3 regions of the Glutamicibacter sp. 0426 genome follow, and region 3 is predicted to be linked to each of the others. Evidence: predicted binding sites of a transcription regulator. Region 3 holds the regulator's gene; each other region holds the start of a gene.

Region 1 (6,283 bases), on a different contig from region 3:
CAAGGCCCAGCACGCGCCGCACTTCGGGGGTCAAATGCACCTTGTGAGCTGCGTCGTCCGATGTTCGCTGCGGGCAATGATCGTTGACATGATCAAAGTTCGCCACGTTGGCTACGCTCTTAGGGATCGTGATTGACCGCAGCCCGTGCGGAGACACCCACGTCTTGGAGCCATCAGGGCAGGCGAAGACCTTCCACCCTAGGGCGTGCTTGAACATCTGATGCTGCTTGCACAAGAGATGGGTGTTTCGCCGGGTCGTGTGGCCGCCTTGCCCAGACGCTTCAATGTGGTCTATTTCTGATCGGTCGGCTGGGCGACGGCAACCCGGGAAACCGCAATGCTGGTCGCGGTGACGCAGGAAATCGCGCAACCCCTGCGAAGGCCGGTATTTCTTGGGTTCCACGTCAATTGCGGCGCCCGTCCATGGGTCGGTCAGCACGCGCTGGAATGATGGAGCGTCTGCCGCGAGTTCCAACGCTACCCCGATTGGGATGGGTCCGTAGCCTTCCAGATCGGCAAGGGCGCGAGTGGGATTCGCGAGCATTTCCACGGCCGGTATCGTGATGGATACCCGTGGCTTCAGCGGCATGCCCTCCATTCCGGGCCATCCATTCAGATATACGTCTGCAAGGGCATCGGCCTCAAGCTGGGTTTGGGTGCGCGGATCTTTGGGATCAGTGCTCTGGGCGGCCACCTGCTTGATCGAATTGCGGATTGAGTGGATGACATCAGCGCGGTGATGCAACTGCAAGGTGGCCATGCCATCCTCGTCATTCCAGACCTTGACGTTGCGGGCGGCCATGGCGTCCTTCTGCCGGTTCTCGGCAGAGTCGGGGTTCAGCCGGTCATGAAGGCGGCGGGCGCGCTGGTAGACGGTCTCGTCGCTGGCGGTCCTTGCCAGAGGCAGAAGGGTCTGTTCCATGAGCGAGACTTGCCCAGGGCCGAGATCTTGGGAGTACTTGACGATGTCGTGGGCGGCCTTGGCAGTGATCTCGCCGGCGGCCAGCGCGAGGAGCGTGGCTTTGCAGACATGGCGCAATCCTTTGGCGTGAAACATCCGCTTGCTGACTTTGCGCGGGCTTTCCCTCAATGCGACAGCCGCCTCGGCGATGAGGTTGGAGTTGATGGTCTGCTCGCTTCCACGGTCCACGCCGTAGTATGCGGCGCTCTTTCGGGCTTCAGCTTCTTCCTCTGCCGTGTGGGTATTTTCCGTGGCTATGAAATCGCTGAATGATTCGCTGACCTGTTCGACCGAATCCGCCAGCAAGACGCAGATGACAGCTTCGACGCTGCTCAGAAGGCGCTGGATCTTCTGCAAGCGTTCCAATGCGTCCCCGGGGCCGTTGACCGGGCCGGCATCATAGAGCTCATTGGCAATTTTCTTGAGAGGGCCGAAGAACATCTGGTGCTCGCGCTGAGCATCGAACGGGGAGGTTTTGTGCGACTCTGTGCGGGTGCCCGGTGGTGGCAGTGGCAGGCGGTGCTCACCGTCGTTGTCTTCTAAATATGCGGGAGTAGTCATGATTTACTTTCCCGCGATACATCGACTATGTGTTCTGTTTATTTTCGAATTGTGGATAACAACTAGAAAGTTTCTGCGAAAAGCTATCCATGTGGATTCTGGTGAAAAATCCCCAGTACCGGGAATGGAGCAGTGGCTGTGGATTTATCTGCTTGCTTGAGCCAGAGGGCGTGGCGGGCGCGTCAAAGCCGCACGGAGGCCAAGGATTCCCATGGCAGCCAGCAAGGCCAAGGCGAGGATGCTGGCGATGTACAGGGGCTCTTCCAGATCAGCAGCGGCGCCGGCGTTCCAATCGGCAAAGGTATCGCCCACGGAGTTCATGTTGGCGAAGGAGGCGAAGAAATAGGCCGGTGCGCCGAGAGCAACGATCAGGCTCCATGTCCCAATAGCAGCCCAAGCGGGCAGCTTGCGACCGGACGCGATGACGGAAACGAGCCAGGAGATGGCGAGGCCAATTCCGATTGCTGCGAAGACCCAACCTCCAAGCGAATCGTAATCCTGGTCCATGGCGGCCATCTGCACGATGGTCTCATCCAGGGGGATTCCACTGGCTGCGACCACTGCCCAATTGTTCATGAGCAGTGCGCCGTAAACCGCGTAGGCCACGATGATGGCGGCACCGGAGGTGGCTAGAAGCTTGCGCATGCCGGTAGCCTAACACCGTGCAAGCGAAATACTTGGCATCACTAGCAGCTCGTGCGTCGGATGCCGGTATTGCATTGCAGAAGACCGTGAAGCAGAGGCCCCGAATCGGTAAAGTGCATTATGTGCCGATCGGGAAAGCGCAGCGATCGCGCAAGCGACATCACCAAACGCTGCCATGCAGCGCCAATCGTCTATAAGGGGACTAGAAATGATCTTCACCAAGAAGGGCGACGCCGCTGTCCTGGCCAAGCTCAGCGCGGCTCCAGCACCTTATCGCGAGATTGCCGAGCGGCTTCATGCCATCATCGTGCAAAGCGCGCCCTCGCTGGAGCCGATCGTCCGCTGGGGCCTTCCGTTTTATGTCCGGGACGGCAAGGACGTCTGCTACATCAAGCCTGACAAGGACTTCGTTGCCTTCGGCTTTGGCGAAGTGGTGAATCCCGCCTACGAGGACGGCGCGCACATGCATCCGGTTGCCTGGACCATCACCTCGCTGGATGCCGCAACGGAGGACAAGATCCGCGAGCTGGTGAAGAAGGCGGCTGGCTGATCCAAGGCAGCGGCAACGCCCGGAGCCGTTCAAATGCACGGAAAGCCTCGGCAGGAACATTCCTGCCGAGGCCTTCCGCTTGCCTGGTCGCGCTGGGGCTTACTTGACTGGGTCGAGAACGAAGTCGTAGGTGACCTGCTTGCCGTTGCCGGATTCGGCTGGCTGGATGTCCAGCAGCAGTTCCGGCTTCACTGCCGATGCGATGTCATCGTCGTTGTGCTCGTCGCCAGGGAAGTACAGCTGGGCGGTGAGCAGCTCGTGGCCCGGTGCCGAAACCTTCAGGTGCAGGTGGGCTGGGCGCCATGCGTGCCATCCGGCAGCGGCGATCAGCTGGCCGCAGGCACCGTCGGTCGGGATCTGGTACGGAGCCGGCTGCATCGTGTTGATCTGGAAGTTGCCTTCCTCGTCGGCAATGAAGGTGCCGCGCAGGTTCCACTCGGGGATGCCCGGGGCGAACTGCGAGTAGAAGCCCTCTTCGTCGGCGTGCCACAGCTCGATCTTGGCGTTCTTCAGCGCCGAGCCATCGGTGGAGCGGACCTGGCCCTGGAAGAGCAGGTTGGTGCCCTTCTCGTCCTCGCGCATCGAGATGGTGGCCGGGGAGTTCTGGGTCGGAGCATCAGGCACGTAGTACGGGCCCTCGATCGAGCCCTTGTTGCCGTCGCGGTGGTCGGTAGCGACCTCTTCCACCGAGTGCTCCAGCCATACGTCCAGGAACAATGGCCATTCGCCGTCGTCGCCAACCTTGATCAGCCAGGCCTTCAGCGCGTTGAATTCGTCGTAGGTGACGCGTTCCTCGAGCACGATGTCGTTCGCGGCCTTGATCAGCTTGCTGGCCAGCAAGTTCACGCGCTCGGTGGAGGTTTCGATGCTGCCGAGCTTGCCGGAATTGCGGAAGCTGTCGGTGGCGGCGTTGCCGGACTTGGCTGCAGTTGCCTGATCTGGAGTTTCGGTGGTCATGGTGACTCCCCTAAATTGTGTGGTGTGACGTATGCGGGCCCATGGTGTGACCCCCATCATCTGCGGTGATTGATATTCAATGTAGTGCAGTGTCTATGCCCAGTGAAATACTTATTTGGCGGTGATTGAGAGTTCTTGGATATCAATGCATGTGGGCTGGCGCACGGAGGGAACCCGCTGGCTGGAAACCTTCCTAGGCCAGCGAATTCGGGTGCTTGGCCAGCGCGGTGACCTTGATCTTCATGTACGGGTACATCGGGAAGCCGCTGAGGATTTCGTGCAACTCGTCATTGGACTCGACGTTGTACAGCGAGTGGTTCGCGTACTCGCCGACTACGCGCCAGATGCCCTGCATCTTTCCGCTGCGCTGCAGGCTCGCGGAGTACTCCTTCTCGCGGGCCTGGAAATCGGCGACCTGTTCGGCGGTGAGGTGGTCCGGGAATGCAACGTCCATACGGGCGAGGAACAACATGGGGAATTCCTTTAGTTCGAGGTGGAAAGTGCGTGGTCCTGGCGGTAGCGCGCCAGCTTGGATTCGTCGATGGCGGCGCCCACGCCGGGCACGCTGCGCACCGAAATGCGGCCGTCGATGATCTGCAGCGGCTCGGCGAGCAGGTCATCTGACATGTCCAGGAAGTTCGACAGCTCGCCGGCGCGGCGGCTGGTGGCCTCGAAGGCCGCGCCGAAGGTGACGGTGGCCAGCGAGCCGACCTGGGTGTCGATCTGGTTGCCCATGGTGACATCCACGCCCAGCCCGGTGCACAGGCCGAGGATCTCGGTGGCTTCGGTGAAGCCCGAGCGGGCGGTCTTGATGCAGATCGCGTTGGCGCCGCCGGAGAGCAGCTCGCGCGAGGCGTCGCCCGCGGTGGGCGCGGACTCGTCGGCGACGACCGGGATCGGGGAGTGCTCGACCAGCCGGCGGCGGCTCATCGCCTCCTTGGCGTCGCACGGCTCCTCGAGCAGGCTCAGGCCCAGGCCCTCGGTCTGGCGCAGCACCTCCATGGCCTCGTTCGCAGTCCAGCCGCGGTTGGCGTCCAGGTAGATTTCCACGTCCTGGCCCAGGCCTTCGCGCAGCACCCGGCAGGCCTCGATGTCCAGGGCGAGCGGGCGGCGGCCGACCTTGAGCTTGAAGGTGGTGATGCCGTACTGCTCGCCGAAGCGCAGGGCCTCGTCGAGCAGTTCCTGGGCCGGCTTGAAGCCGAGCATGTGGCTCACCCGCATCGAGTCGGTGAAGCCGCCGAGCAGCTTGTGCACGGGGGCGCCCAGCGCCTGGCCGATGGCGTCCCAGATGGCGATGTCGATTGCGCCCTTGGCGACCTGGTTGTGGATGGTCCTATCCAGCACCTGGCGGATCTTCGCGCGGTCCATGATGTCCAGGCCGATCAGCTGCGGGGCAAAAACATCCTGCACGATCGCGACGATGGACTTCTGCGTCTCGCCGTAGGTGTACGGGCGCGGCGGGGCGTCGGCGGTGCCGATCATGCCTTCGTCGGTGTGCACGCGGACAAGCACATGGTCGGCGGTGTGCACCTCTCCGCTGGCAAAGCGCAGCGGGTGGTTGTAGGGGATGGCATAGGGGATTGTTTCAATCCGCTGGATTCTCATCGGGGTCCAGCCTTTCTAGGGGGTTGAGCAATGTGCAAAGTTCCAGGAAGTTGCGCACCAGCGCGGACTCGTTGCCGGCTTTCCAAGCGATGGCAAGGTCGACGGACGGTGCGTTGCGCAGCGGCCGGAAAGTGATCCGGGAGCTGTGCGGCAGGTAATGGGTGGTGGGCAGCAGCCCGATGCCCAAGCCTGCTGCGACGAAGGTGAGCAGCGTGGAAGTCTCGCTGGCCACCTGGGCGATCTGCGGGGCGAAGCCCACGCGGCGGCAGGAATCCATGATGATGTTGTTTACCGCGGAGGACGGCGGATAGCAGATGAACTTCTCGCCAGCCAGCTGCTCCAGCTCCAGTTCTTCGTGGGCGGTCAGCGGGTGGTCCATCGGCAAGGCCACGGCCAGGTGGTCGCGGTCCAGCAGCATGTAGTCGACCTCGGTGCCGCGAACCGGCGGGCGCAGGATCGCCAGGTCCAGGCGCCCCTCGACGAGCCCTTCGACCATCTGCGGGGTGAGCATTTCGCCCTGGACATTCAATTGGAGGCCGGGCATCTGCTCCGAGCTGGCCTCGATGAGCTTGGGCATGATGCGCGAGGTGGCGCTGCCGGTGGAGCCCAGGCGCAGTACGCCCAGCGCGCCTTCGCCCACCGTGCGCACATCGCGGGAGAGCTGGTCGAGCTCTGCGAGCAGGATGCGCCCGCGGCTCAGCAGCAGTTCGCCGGCGTTAGTCAATTCCACCTTGCGCGTGGTGCGGATCAGCAACTGGGTATTCAGCGTCTCCTCAAGCTGCTTGATCTGCTGGGAGAGCGGGGGCTGCGCGATATGCAGGCGCGCCGCCGCGCGGCCGAAATGGCGTTCTTCGGCGACAGCGACAAAGTAGCGAAGTAGTCTCGTGTCCATGGTGCTCCGATCGTCGGACCGCGCGTCGAATGCGCAGAAGACGCTTGCAGGCAACTCTAACGCGGCGATCCAAGAGGGTGAAATACTTATTCTGGGCCGATTGAGAGTCTAC
Region 2 (6,283 bases), on a different contig from region 3:
CGGCATCATTTCCAGGTTGAGCACGCTGCTGTAGAACAGCACCGATTCATCGAAGCACTGCCAAGGCTGGGCCAGGTTGATGTGGTCGATACCGTCCACCGCAGGATTCCCGGTTTCCGGCGCGGCCTCGCCGGCGTCCAGGAATTCGCGTTCCCAGTTGCGCGTATTAGCTGGGGAGCTGAAGAAGACCTCGGTTTCATCCGGGGCCAGGAAGCCGGGCAGCTCCTGCTCGTGGTGCGTCTGCTGGCGCGGGACCTTGGTGGCCAGCAGCGACGTGCCGCGTGCGCCCCCAGCGCCCGGATCAGGAACCTGCACGCCGAAGCCGGAGACCGCCGCTTCGACGCCGCGGCTGCGCTGGGAGTTGATGATGATCCGGGCCTCGCCCGAAGCCCACAGCTGCACCGGCTTGCGCCGGTGCTGGCCCTTGAAGGCAAAGCCCAGCTGCGCCAGCATCCCTGCCACGCGCTCCGGGTCCTCGGTGCGGATCTCGGCGAAGTCGAAGGCCGTGGCTTCCTGGGCCCCGGGCAGCGCCTCCAGCTCCAGGGCCGAGTGCTGCCCGCTGCCGGCCAGCAGCCCGGTGGTCTGGGACTGCAGCCACTTCAGCGAGCGCAGTCCGTCGATTGCGGTCCGCTCGACATTGGACTGGCGGAAGACGTCATTGAAGATCTCCAGGGAGACAATGCCTGCATAGCCGGATCGGACCAGGTGGAGCATGAACTCATCCAGCGCGAAACCGCCCTGGCCTGGGAAGAGCCGGTAATGCCGCGACCAGGAGAGGATGTCCATGGACAGTACCGGAGCGTCGGCCAGCTGCACGAAGAAGATCTTCTCGCCGGGGATCTGCGCGATCTGCGCCGGGTCATCCCCGCGCGAGAGAATGTGGAAGCTGTCCAGGCACAGCCCGAAGTTCGGCCGGTCCACACCCTGCACGATGCGCCAGGAATGCTGGTAGGTGTTCACGTACTTGCCCCAGGCCAGCGCCTCGTAGGCGATGCGCACGCCGTAGCCGGCGGCCAGCTCGGCCAGCTGGCGCAGCTGCGCGATGAACAGCTCATCATTATCGATGGTGGCGGTGGCGACGTTGGAGCACAGCAGCACCAGGTCCATGCCCAGCTGGTTCATCAGCTGGAACTTGGCTTCGGCGCGATGCAGGTTGGCCTGCAGCTGCGCTTCGGTGACGCCCTCGAAGTCGCGGAAGGGCTGGAACAAGTCCAGGCCCAGCCCCAGCCGGTCGGCCATGGCCCTGACTTCTTCCGGGGACATCGGGCTGACCAGCAGGTCCTGCTCAAAGATCTCGATCCCGTCGAATCCGGCCTTGGAGCAAGCCAGCATCTTCTCTTCCAGTGTTCCTGACAGGCATACGGTGGCGATTGATGTGCGCATCAGCGTCCTTCTTCCAGCATGGCCAGCAGGTGGGCGCGCATCCGCGCGGCATCCGGCTTGATTCCGGTAATGATTTCGAAAGCGTCCACCGCCTGGCCCACGGCCATGTGCCCGCCGTCCAGGACCTGGCAGCCCAACGCGCGGGCGGCGGTGATCAGCTCGGTGTCCACCGGGCGGTAGATGCAGTCGGCCACCCAGTGATGCGCAGTCAGCGCCGCGATATCCAGCGGCAGGCCCGGGTGGTGGTGCATGCCGATCGGGGTGGCGTTGAGCAGCCCGTCCTTGCCAGGCAGCAGGCCCGGCACCTCATCCGGGGTCGCGGCGAAGATCTGCGCCTGCGGGAAGTGGCTGCGCAGCTCGGCCACGCGGTGCTCGACCCGCTCCGCGTCCAAATCCACGATGTGCAGCTCGGTGGTGCCCGAGTCCAGCAGGGCGTAGGCCACGGCGGCTCCGGCGCCGCCGGCTCCCAGCTGCAGCACTTTGGCCAGGTTGGCTCCGGGCAGCCCGGTGGCCAGGGCGCGGGCGAAGCCGGAGGCGTCGGTGTTGTGCCCGTAGAACTTGCCGTCCTCGATGAGAACGGTATTCACCGCGCCGATCTTCCGCGCGCTGTCCGAGATCCCGTCGAGGTGCTCGAGCACCAGCTGCTTGCAGGGGTGGGTGATGTTGAAGGCGTTGTAGCCCAGCTCGGCTCCGGCGGCCAGCAGCGTCCCGACATCCTGCCCGGGCCGTTGCAGCACCGCGAGGTCGATCGGCCGGTACAGGTAGCGCAGGGATTGCGCGTCTGCTTCATGCTCGTGCATGGGAGGCGTGAGCGAAGGCATCACGCCCTCGCCGATCAGTCCCACCAGGAACGACTCGCTGGGTGTACTCATTTTCGTCGCTGCCCTTCAAAATTGGCATCAGGTCTTGCCCTGTTTGTGATTTGCATCTACTGTAAACCAATGAACACATTCCGAACAAGTGTACGGAATGCGCACACTTAGGACGAGTTCCCCTCCAAACCACTCGATCAGGGAGTATCCCGATGCAAGCTGCACACCAGGCAACGGCGCCCGACGGCACCGGAAGCCCCAAGCGCACTCCAGTCAAGGCGGCCGTCGCCAGTTTCATGGGAAGCGCCGTTGAATACTACGACTTCTTCATCTTCGGCTCCGCCGCCGCGCTCATTTTCCCGCATATCTTCTTCCCGGATACTTCCACCAACGCAGCGGTGATGTCGCTGGCGACCTTCGGCTTCGCCTATGTGGCACGCCCCATCGGCGCCATCTTCGTCGGGCACTTCGGCGACCGCGTCGGCCGGCAGAAGGTGCTGATGTTCACGCTGATCCTGATGGGCGCCTCCACCTTCCTGATCGGCTGCCTGCCCACCTTCGACCAGGTCGGCTGGCTGTCCCCGATCCTGCTGGTCTTCGCCCGCCTGTGCCAGGGCCTGTCGGCTGCCGGCGAGCAGGCCGGGGCCTCCTCCATGTCGCTGGAGCATGCGCCGGACCACCGCCGCAGCTTCTTCACCTCCTGGACGCTGACCGGCACCCAGGGCGGGCAGATCCTGGCCGCGCTGATCTTCATCCCGGTGGTCGCCCTGCCCGATGAGATCAAGTACGGCATCGGCTGGCGCATCCCGTTCTGGCTCTCTGCCCTCGTCGTGATCGTCACCTTCTTCATCCGCCGCTCGCTGCACGAAACCCCGGAATTCGAGGAAGCCAAGAAGAACAACGAGATCGCCAAGCTCCCGCTGGCAGTGCTGCTGAAGTTCCACTGGAAGGACGTGCTGCGCGTCATCCTCTGCGCCTTCATCGCCGCGGTGTCCACCGTCTACGGCACGCTGGCCATCTCCTACGGCAAGACGATCGGCAACATGGACGAGTCCATCACCCTATGGCTGGTGGTAGCCGGCAACATCGGCGCGCTGTTCACCCAGCCGCTGTTCGGCATGCTGGCGGACAAGATCGGGCGCAAGCCGGTATTCATCTACGGCGCACTGGGCTCCGCGGCCTTCATGCCGTTCTACCTGCGCTCCATGGAAACGGATAACGCGCTGGCGCAGTTCGGCCTCTCGGTGCTGGTCTTCTCCTGCGCCTATGCCGCGGCCAATGCGGTCTGGCCGAGCTTCTACGCCGAGATGTTCTCTTCCCAGGTCCGCTTCTCCGGCCTGGCCATCGGCACCCAGATCGGCTTCTTGATGGCAGGGTTCGCCCCGTCCATCGTCGCCGCCCTGGGCGGACTGGAAGCCAATGGGTGGGTGCAGATCAGCATCTTCACCGCGGCGATCTCGCTGATCGCCTCCGTGGCGGCAATGACCGCGCGCGAAACCTACCGGGTGCCCACCACGGAGCTGGGCAGCAAGGTCGAAAAGGTCTCCAGCTAGGGGGCAAGACCCAGCCACAGGCCCCAGCCGAAACCGGGCAGCTGCAGTTGCAGCTGCCCGGTTTCCTGCTTCAGGCGGAGTGGGACTCGTGATCCGCGGCGATCTGCAGCAGCATCTGCTCGGTGCGGCCCAGCACCTGCGCCGCCGGCCAGATGGCGTGCAGCTCGCGCAGCAGGGCGGGGCCGTCAAAGGCAATTTCCACCAGGGTTCCGGCCGCCAGCTGGCTTTCCACGGCCAATTGGCTGAGCACCGCCGGGCCCATGCCGCCGGCCGCGCACTGGCAGATGGTCGCATTGCTGTTGAATTCGGCCACCGGCTTGGGCCGCTGGGCATGGGCGATATAGTCCAGGAACGCGCGGGTGCCCGAGCCTTCCTCGCGCTCGATCAGCGGCGTGCTCTGCAGCTCGTGCAAGGTCAGCGGCTGCTCGCGCAGCGCCCATTCATGCCCGGGCGCGACCACAATCAGCATCTCGTCGCGGAACACCGGTTTGCTCTTGAGCCCCAGCGGTATATGCGGGGTTTCCACGAAGCCGAGGCCTACCTCGCCTTGCTGCACAGCACGGATGACATCCTGCGAATTCATGATCAGCATGCGCGGCGTGATCTGCGGCAGCACCTGGTGCAGCCGGCCGATCCACTGCGGGGCCAAGTATTCGGCCACCGTCATGCTCGCCCCGAACTGCAGCTCGGATCCCCCTGCATCGGCCAGCGACCTGGCGCCGGCGGCCAAGGCTTCCAAGCTGGCCAGCGCTTCCCGGGCCCATTGCACGGTGAGCACGCCCTCGGCGGTCAGCGTGGAGCCGGTGGTCTTACGGGTGACCAGCGAATATCCCAAGCGGCGTTCCAGGGTTTTCAAGGCGCGCGAGGCATTGGGCTGCGCCATGCCGGCCGCCCGGGCCCCGGCACTCAGGCTGCCGTGGTCGGCAATGCCCACCAGCAGTTCCAGCGAGGAAATCTGCAGCCAATGGGACAGGCTTGTCGATGAGGGCGAATCGCTTTCCATATCACGATCATATGCCTGCGGCAGCTCGATAGGACGGACTGGCCGCCTGCCGATGGCGTCGCCGTCACCTCGCGCTCCATCCGCCGTCCATGGCGTAGGACGCTCCGGTGACCATGCCCGCCGCATCAGCGCACAGCCAAGCCACCAGGGACGCCACCTCTTCGGGTTCCACCATCCGCTTGATCGCCGCCTCGGTCAGCATGATTTTCTGCACCACCTCGGATTCTTCGATGCCGTGGACCTTGGCCTGATCGGCAATCTGCTTCTGGACCAGCGGCGTGCGCACATACCCGGGGTTGATGGAGTTGCTGGTGATCCCGAAGTCCGCTCCTTCCAGCGCCGTGGCCTTCGACAGCCCTTCCAGCCCGTGCTTGGCCGCCACGTAGGCGCTCTTGAAAGCGCTGGCCCGCAGGCCGTGGATGGATGAAATATTGATGATGCGTCCGAAGCCGCGCTCGCGCATGCCCGGCAATGCCGCACGGATCAGCAGGAAGGGAGATTCCAGCATGAGCCGGTGGATCAGCCTCCAGGCTTCGGGATCAAATTCATGGATCGGGGCCACCCTCTGCACGCCGGCATTGTTGACCAGGATGTCGATATCCAGGCTGAGCTCTTCCAAGGATTTGGTATCCGAGAGATCCACGGCCCACGCCTTCCCGCCAAGTGCCCTCGCCGCTTGCCCGGCCGCCTGCTCGTCCACATCGGCAATGGTCACATCCGCACCGGCGCGGGCCAATGCCGTCGCGCTGGCCAAGCCGATGCCCGACGCGCCACCGGTAACCAAGGCCCGGCGCCCGGCCAGCCCTTCAGGACCCTGCCTGTTCTCTTCAGCCATGTGGCCCATCCTCTGCTTAGCTCCACTGGATCGTCCCGGTGCGCTGGCCGCAATTGCGTGCACCGCCCTTCGTTTCAACGTAAGCTCCGGCAAGGACACCGGTCAACGGCATTGGCTGTGCAGATTCCGCAGGCAAATGTGCAGGCTTGCACAGTGATTACCGTTGGATCTGCGTTGGCTGTGCGCCAGAAGCTAAGCTGGCATTCAAAGGCTATTTCGCAATCCACGAGCCAAGGACACCGTAAGCAATGACGACTTCCCCGATACCTCCGACCCCCGCTGAGGTCCCCATCCGCAAGGCAGCCAGCGTTCTGCTGCTGCGCGAGGCAGCCGCCGGATTCGAAGTATTCGTCCAGCACCGCGTGAACACGATGGACTTCGCGGCAGGCATGGTGGTCTATCCCGGCGGACGAGTTGATCTCCAGGACGGACAGGCGGCAGACGAGGCCGAAATGGATCCGGCAGTGCTCAGCGATCACGTCCAGCGTTGGGCGCACACCTCGGTCCTTGCCGAAGGCCGGGAACGCGCGCCGCACCTGGCCGGCGAGGTCCTCTTCGCAGCCCGGCGCGAAGTCTTCGAGGAAACCGGCCTGCTGCTGGATCCTGGCCAACTGCACCCATGGGCCAACTGGGTCACCCCAGCCGGATTCCCGCGGCGGTTCGACACCTATTTCTTCGTCGCTGCATTGCGCGCAGG
Region 3 (6,283 bases):
GGACAGGGTGAAATCCTCGGCGCGTTCACCGGCGATATAGGTGGTATCAGTACCACTGGCCAACAGCGGGTACATGGAGTAGGTGGGGCCGAAGCTCATCACGGTACGGCCTGGACCACCGAAGGCTTGCAGGATCTGCTGCAGGATTTCATTCGAACCGTTCGCGGCCCAGATGTTCTCCTTGGTGAGCGAGTGGCCGAGGTAATCGGCAAGAAGTTCACGAAGCTCGGTGAACTCGCGGTCGGGATAGCGATTCAGAGTTGCCGCTGCCTTGGCCACTTCCTGGGCAATGGCGTCTACGACTACCGGTGGCAACGGATGGGTGTTCTCGTTGACGTTCAACTGGATCGGCACGTCAATTTGCGGTGCGCCATAAGGGGATAGCCCGCGGAGATTCTCACGCAAGGGCAGCTGACTCAAAAGTTCACTGCGGTCATTCACGCATCAAGTCTACGTGCGCAGCGAGTCCGCCAGTGAATCCGCTACGGCTGCAGGTAACAAACTCTAGACAGCGGGGGAAGCTAGCCGGCAATGACCGGAATCGACAAGGTATCTCCAACCTGGATTTCGCTGCCGTCCAAGGCGTTGAGCTCCGCGATGTGGCCAACTGCGGAAGTCACGTCGTAACCGGTGGCATAGTCGCGAGCCAAACTCCATAGCGTATCCCCGGGGATCACGGTGACATCGATGGTTCCAACCCCAGCAGGATCTTCTGCCGCGGCATGCGCGTCAGAGGCGAACATGGAGAAGAAGAAAGCAGCAGCGATCGTGAGTGCGAAAACGGGCATCCCCACCAGCACAGCCCAACCGCGGCGGTTGATGCGGATTTTCAGCGGCGCTTGGGTCTGATCTGAGTCAAGTGCGACGGTAGCCATGACGTTGTCTCCTCAAGAAATTCAAGTGATGCGAATTTTTATTCGAAAGAACGGATTCGAAAACTTGTTCGAACCTCGTATATCTGTTCTAACAGAGATTCGCGGAACTTGTCCAGAAGTTTTCGAACAAATCTTTGAAAGAAGCTCGCTTATCTACTAAGATTTCGAAGTAGACGAGCAATGAAAACATCTCACCATCTAGCTCCGACAGTTTGGACACGCAAACTTTCGAATGATTGCTAGGGAAGGCAAAATCTCATGTCAGCATCACAACGCACTCCCCGATCGAATGCACGTTCGCTGACGATTCGCCAAAAGAAGATCCTTGAGACGATCCAGCGGTCTATCGGCAAGAACGGTTATCCGCCATCGATGCGTGAGATTGGCGACGCTGTCGGACTCAAGAGTCTTTCGAGCGTGACCCACCAGTTGAGCCAGTTGGAAAAGCTCGGCTATATCCGTCGAGACCCACGCCGTCCGCGCGCGATGGAAATCCTGCTTCCGCTGCAATTGTCCGACGATGCCGAAAAGGCCGAGGTCTCGGAGCCGGTCGAGCCGGCTGCCAGCGAAGACGCCAAGATCATTGAGCTGAGCACTTCTGCTGACACCACCATGGTTCCGCTGGTTGGCCGTATTGCTGCTGGCGGTCCGATCCTGGCAGAACAGTCCGTCGAAGATGTTTTCTCGTTGCCTCGTCAGCTCGTGGGCCACGGGGAACTGTTCATGCTCAAGGTTTCCGGCGATTCAATGGTTGACGCCGCGATTTGCGATGGCGACTGGGTAGTTGTCCGCCGACAGCAGACGGCAGACAACGGCGACATCGTCGCAGCCCTGCTGGACGAGGAAGCGACCGTCAAGACCTTCCGGCAGCGTGATGGGCATACTTGGCTGCTTCCACAGAACTCGCGCTACGAACCGATTTTGGGTGATGCAGCAAAGATCATGGGACGGGTCGTCTCGGTCATGCGCTCACTCTAGATTTCGTGTGGATATTGCGCTGGTGCTTGGCACCAGCGCAATTTTCGTTTAATCAGCTACTCGCCGGCCTCGAGCTCGATCTGGGCGGCCGCGGCGAAGATCATCCAGCGCTGGACTGCCGCCGAGAGCCGGCGCGGTTCCTGGTCGATCAGATGGCCTGCAGTTGCCGTGACCAGTTGCCTGGCCTGCTCCCTGCTTGGTGCTTCCAAGCGGTGATCTTTCGCGGCGAGGGCCAGATACCGGCACAGGATTCCGGCAAAAAGGTTCCCGTCTCCCCCGCGGTTGAACGCGAGTACTCGGGCCGCGGAAGACAGCGAGTGCGTGGTCGCATCGATCAGCACCTGGGCGTGAGCCAGATCGGCTGGCTCGCCAAGCTCAAGCAACGCGCCTAGCACCGTGCCCTGGTTATAGGTATAGATCGCTGGCTCCACCGTATGCCCCTGGCTGGCCAACCGCAGCCCGTCCAAATACAGCCCACGCTCGGCGCTGAACAGGTTCTTCTCCAGCCATTGGAGAACCTGCCGTGCGGTGTCCTTCTGTCCGGTTCGGCCGAAGAACAGTGCCGCCGGCGCATTGGCCGGCGTATTCTTGAAATCCCGTTTTTTCGACCAGTACAGGCCGCCGCCCAGCACCTCGTCCATGCCAGCTTGAAGCTGTTCTCCCAGCACCCGCATTGCAGTCTGAGCAGCGTGGTTTCCTTCTCCCCTCACGGCCAGCGTGAACTGCGCCAGACGGCCGCTGGCCAAGGCAAGCCACGCCATATCGTCGAAGAAGTAGTTGGGCAGCATCCCGAAGTTGCGAATTCGAATGCCACGCAACAGATGATTGGCCCGGGCCAGCTCGGCACGCGCCGATTCCGCGTCGCCTGCGGCCAGATAGGAGTGGCCGTCATCAATGATGGCATCCAGATAATGCGCCTGCCACCAATAGTTCCACTCCGAAAACGGGTGCGCGCAGCCATTGAGATCGCTGAGCAAGCTTCCGTCGCGCAACCGGTGCGCCCTGCTGTAGCTCTGCCCAATCCAGGTTCCGGGCAGCCGCAAGAGGCGCCGTCCGAAACGCTGGTGGGTGTCGATGGCGGCTTGGTGTGCCAATTCCTGCATGGACTCCATGGTGCCTTCCGGTTCACGCGGCATCAGTTCTTCTCACAGACCTTAGTGCATATCCAACCATCCTGCTGATAGTGCTTAAAGTACTTGAGCTGCCCCAAGTCCAAGGACAGCTCAAGTTCATGCTCTGGCTGCGGCTATTTCCCGTCCGGGTTCAAGCGCTGGAGAACTCCGGTGATGACCTTCTTGTCGACAGTCGGCCACATCGGCGGCAGCGTCGCTTTCAAGAAGCTGCCGTACCGTGCAGTGGCCATGCGCGAATCGAGGATCGCCACCACGCCCTTGTCCCCGACCGAACGAATCAGGCGTCCAGCGCCCTGGGCCAGGCGAATCGCCGCATGGGTGGCGGCCACCTGCATGAAGCCGTTGCCGCCATGCTTGGCCACGTCCTCGGAACGGGCTTTGGAGATCGGATCGTCCGGGCGCGGGAACGGGATCTTGTCGATGATGACCAGCCGGCAGGAATCTCCTGGCACGTCCACGCCCTGCCACAGGGTCATGGTTCCGAACAGGCAGGTGTCGCGTTCGCTGCTGAACTGCTCGACCAGCGACTTCATGCTGCCCTCGCCCTGGCACAGGATCTCCACGTCCAGGCGTTCGCGCAAGATGCTTGCCGCTTCTTCGGCGGAGCGTTTCGAAGTGAACAGAGCCAGTGCACCGCCGCCGGAGGCCTTGATGAGATCCTCGATCTCATCCAGCGTCTCGGCGGCCAGTTGGCGGCCCGGCTTGGGCAGATGCTTGGCTACGTACAGGATGCCCTGCTTCGGGTAATCGAAGGGACTGCCGACGTCCACGCCGGTCCAGGACGGAGCCCCGGCGCCCATCAGACCCAGGGAGCCTGCGACCGAGTCGAACTGCGCGCCGATAGCCAAGGTAGCGCTGGTCAAGACGACCGTGCGCCCGTCGAAAAGCCCTTCGCGCAGCTTGCCGGCAACGGACAACGGGGCAACGTTCAACGTGGCTGGCTGGGTCTCGTCAGCTTCGACGTAGCCCCGGCCTTCGACAAACTCCCGCGGACGGGTGGTGTACAGCACCTCGCGGCGCTCTTCGGATTCGAGCATGCGAATCGCATCGTCCATCACCGCCTGCAGCTGGGAGCGGGCGGTCTGTCGTCCGCCGTCAGCCGGTGCATTGGCTTCGGGCTTGGACAGCGCCAACGCCAGCCGGGCCTGTTCCACGATGTCGTTCAGGGCGATGCCCATGTCTTCGCGCAGGCCATGTTCCAGCAGTCCCGTGGGCACACCGGTCAACGACTTCTCCAAGCGGTTCGCCGCCTTGACCATCTCGTCCACGTTCACTCCGCAATGGCGTTTGGCGCCGCCTGCCGCGGTGAGCACCATGCGTGCGGAGAGCGCCCCGGACACCGAGCTGGTCACGCGGTCTTGCAGTTCGTGGGCCTCATCGATGATTGCGACTTCGAAGTCCGGGAGGACCGAAAGCCCCTCGAAGGCCGATACCGCCAGCAGGGCGTGGTTGGTAATGACCACGTCCGCCTCCGCGGCACGGGCACGAGCCATCTCCGAGAAGCATTCATCAGCCATCGGGCACTTCTGCGACCCCAAGCACTCCATGGCCGAAACCGAGACCTGCTTCCACGCCTTGTCGCTGACCCCGGGCACCAGCTCATCGCGGTCACCGGTCTCAGTCTCTTCAGCCCATTCGCGCAGCTTCATGACCTCGCTGGCCAACGGCGAATAGGTGGTGCCGGCAGGAGCTGCCGGCTCATCCATCGAGAAAAGCGTGCCTTCGTCATCCGGGTACCCGCCGCCGAGCTTGTACTGGCACAGGTAGTTCGAGCGTCCCTTGAGCAGGGCCACATCCATCGGGCGCGAGAGCTTGCCCTTGAGCGATTCGAGCAACCGCGGCACGTCACGGCCGACAATCTGCGATTGCAGCGCCAAGGTCGCGGTGGAGACGATCACCGGCTTGGCGCTGGTCTGCGCGTGGGCCAATGCCGGAATCAGGTAGCCCATCGACTTGCCGGTGCCGGTGCCTGCCTGCACCAGCAAGTGCTTTTCATCTTCCAGCGCGCTGACCACATGCTTGACCATTTCCTGCTGGCCGGTGCGCATGGCACCGCCCATGGAAGTGACCGCGGCCTCCAGGAGCCCCAGGGCCTGCTCTTGCTTATCCATGAAGGTTGAAGGTCTCCAACTCTGCAGCTAGGGAATCGCGCACCTTGACGATCATCCGGGTGCCCTCCTCCAGGTGTTCGCTTTCCAAGATCTCTGATTCGCTCTGGTGCAGCTTGGCGATCAAATCCCCGCGGTTGTAGGGAATGAGCACCTCAAGCTGGATGCCGGGGCGTGGAATCGATGAGCTGATCTTTTCGAGCAGCTCCTGGATGCCTTCACCGGTGTGCGCGGAGACGACCACGGTGTTGGATTCCCGGTTGCGGATGCGTTCGATAACGAACGGGTCAGCCACATCGGCCTTGTTGACCACGATGATCTCTGGAATGTTCAACGCGTCGACTTCGCCGAGCACGGTGCGCACGGCCTGGATCTGCCCTTCGGGATCAGGGTGGGACCCGTCAACGACGTGCAGGATGAGATCCGAATCGGCGATTTCCTCCAGCGTGGATCGGAAGGCTTCCACCAGCTGGGTCGGGAGGTTGGATACGAAGCCGACGGTATCGGCCAGCGTGTAGGTCAACCCGTCCTCGGTCGCCGACTGGCGGACGGTTGGATCCAGGGTAGCGAACAGCGCGTTCTCCACCAGCACCCCGGCGTTGGTCAAGCGGTTGAGCAGCGATGACTTGCCGGCGTTGGTGTAGCCGGCAATGGCCACGGCTGGAACCGCATTGCGCTTGCGGTTGGCACGCTTGGCTTCACGCGCAGGCTTCATGGCCTTGATCTCGCGGCGCAGCTTCGCCATGCGGTCGCGAATGCGGCGGCGGTCCATCTCGATCTTGGTTTCACCCGGTCCACGCGAACCGATGCCGCCACCGGCGGCACCTACGCGGCCACCGGCCTGGCGGGACATCGATTCGCCCCAGCCGCGAAGACGCGGCAGCAGGTATTCGAGCTGGGCCAGTTCAACCTGGGCCTTGCCCTCGCGCGATTGGGCATGCTGCGCAAAGATGTCCAGGATCAGGCTGGTGCGGTCGATGACCTTGACCTTGACGATGTCTTCCAGGGCGCGGCGCTGCGATGGCGCCAGCTCTGCATCGACAATCACGGTATCGGCACCCGTTGACGCAACGATTCCGCGCAGCTCTTCGGCCTTGCCCGAGCCGAGGAAGGTCGAAGGGTCCGGCTTGCTGCGGCGCTGCACCAGGCCATCGAGGACTTCGGAACCTGCGGTCTCCGCCAAGGCGGC

Evidence for each region. The regulator LexA, encoded in region 3, represses DNA repair genes until DNA is damaged. The targets are predictions, from matches to a motif close to TCGAACANNTGTTCGA.
Region 1: the regulator LexA is predicted to act here: its motif matches at 1,544-1,559, upstream of BKX98_RS09970 (HNH endonuclease signature motif containing protein).
Region 2: the regulator LexA is predicted to act here: its motif matches at 2,336-2,351, upstream of BKX98_RS14470 (shikimate dehydrogenase).

What each region holds. Positions count from the first base shown of each region.
Region 1 is NZ_MPBI01000003.1:346,487-352,769, reverse strand. Features, by position in the region: gene BKX98_RS09970 (HNH endonuclease signature motif containing protein) at 1-1,318, opposite strand, end outside; gene BKX98_RS09965 (hypothetical protein) at 1,667-2,167, opposite strand; gene BKX98_RS09960 (DUF1801 domain-containing protein) at 2,376-2,717, shown strand; gene catA (catechol 1,2-dioxygenase) at 2,817-3,674, opposite strand; gene catC (muconolactone Delta-isomerase) at 3,868-4,146, opposite strand; gene BKX98_RS09945 (enolase C-terminal domain-like protein) at 4,158-5,279, opposite strand; gene BKX98_RS09940 (LysR substrate-binding domain-containing protein) at 5,260-6,171, opposite strand.
Region 2 is NZ_MPBI01000006.1:75,027-81,309, reverse strand. Features, by position in the region: gene BKX98_RS14475 (bifunctional sugar phosphate isomerase/epimerase/4-hydroxyphenylpyruvate dioxygenase family protein) at 1-1,383, opposite strand, end outside; gene BKX98_RS14470 (shikimate dehydrogenase) at 1,383-2,255, opposite strand; gene BKX98_RS14465 (MFS transporter) at 2,408-3,748, shown strand; gene BKX98_RS14460 (LysR family transcriptional regulator) at 3,819-4,751, opposite strand; gene BKX98_RS14455 (3-hydroxybutyrate dehydrogenase) at 4,816-5,586, opposite strand; gene BKX98_RS14450 (NUDIX domain-containing protein) at 5,835-6,283, shown strand, end outside.
Region 3 is NZ_MPBI01000002.1:563,863-570,145, reverse strand. Features, by position in the region: gene BKX98_RS08145 (histidinol-phosphate transaminase) at 1-441, opposite strand, end outside; gene BKX98_RS08140 (LysM peptidoglycan-binding domain-containing protein) at 522-875, opposite strand; gene lexA (transcriptional repressor LexA) at 1,134-1,853, shown strand; gene BKX98_RS08130 (glycoside hydrolase family 76 protein) at 1,910-2,989, opposite strand; gene BKX98_RS08125 (ATP-dependent DNA helicase) at 3,100-5,097, opposite strand; gene hflX (GTPase HflX) at 5,090-6,283, opposite strand, start outside.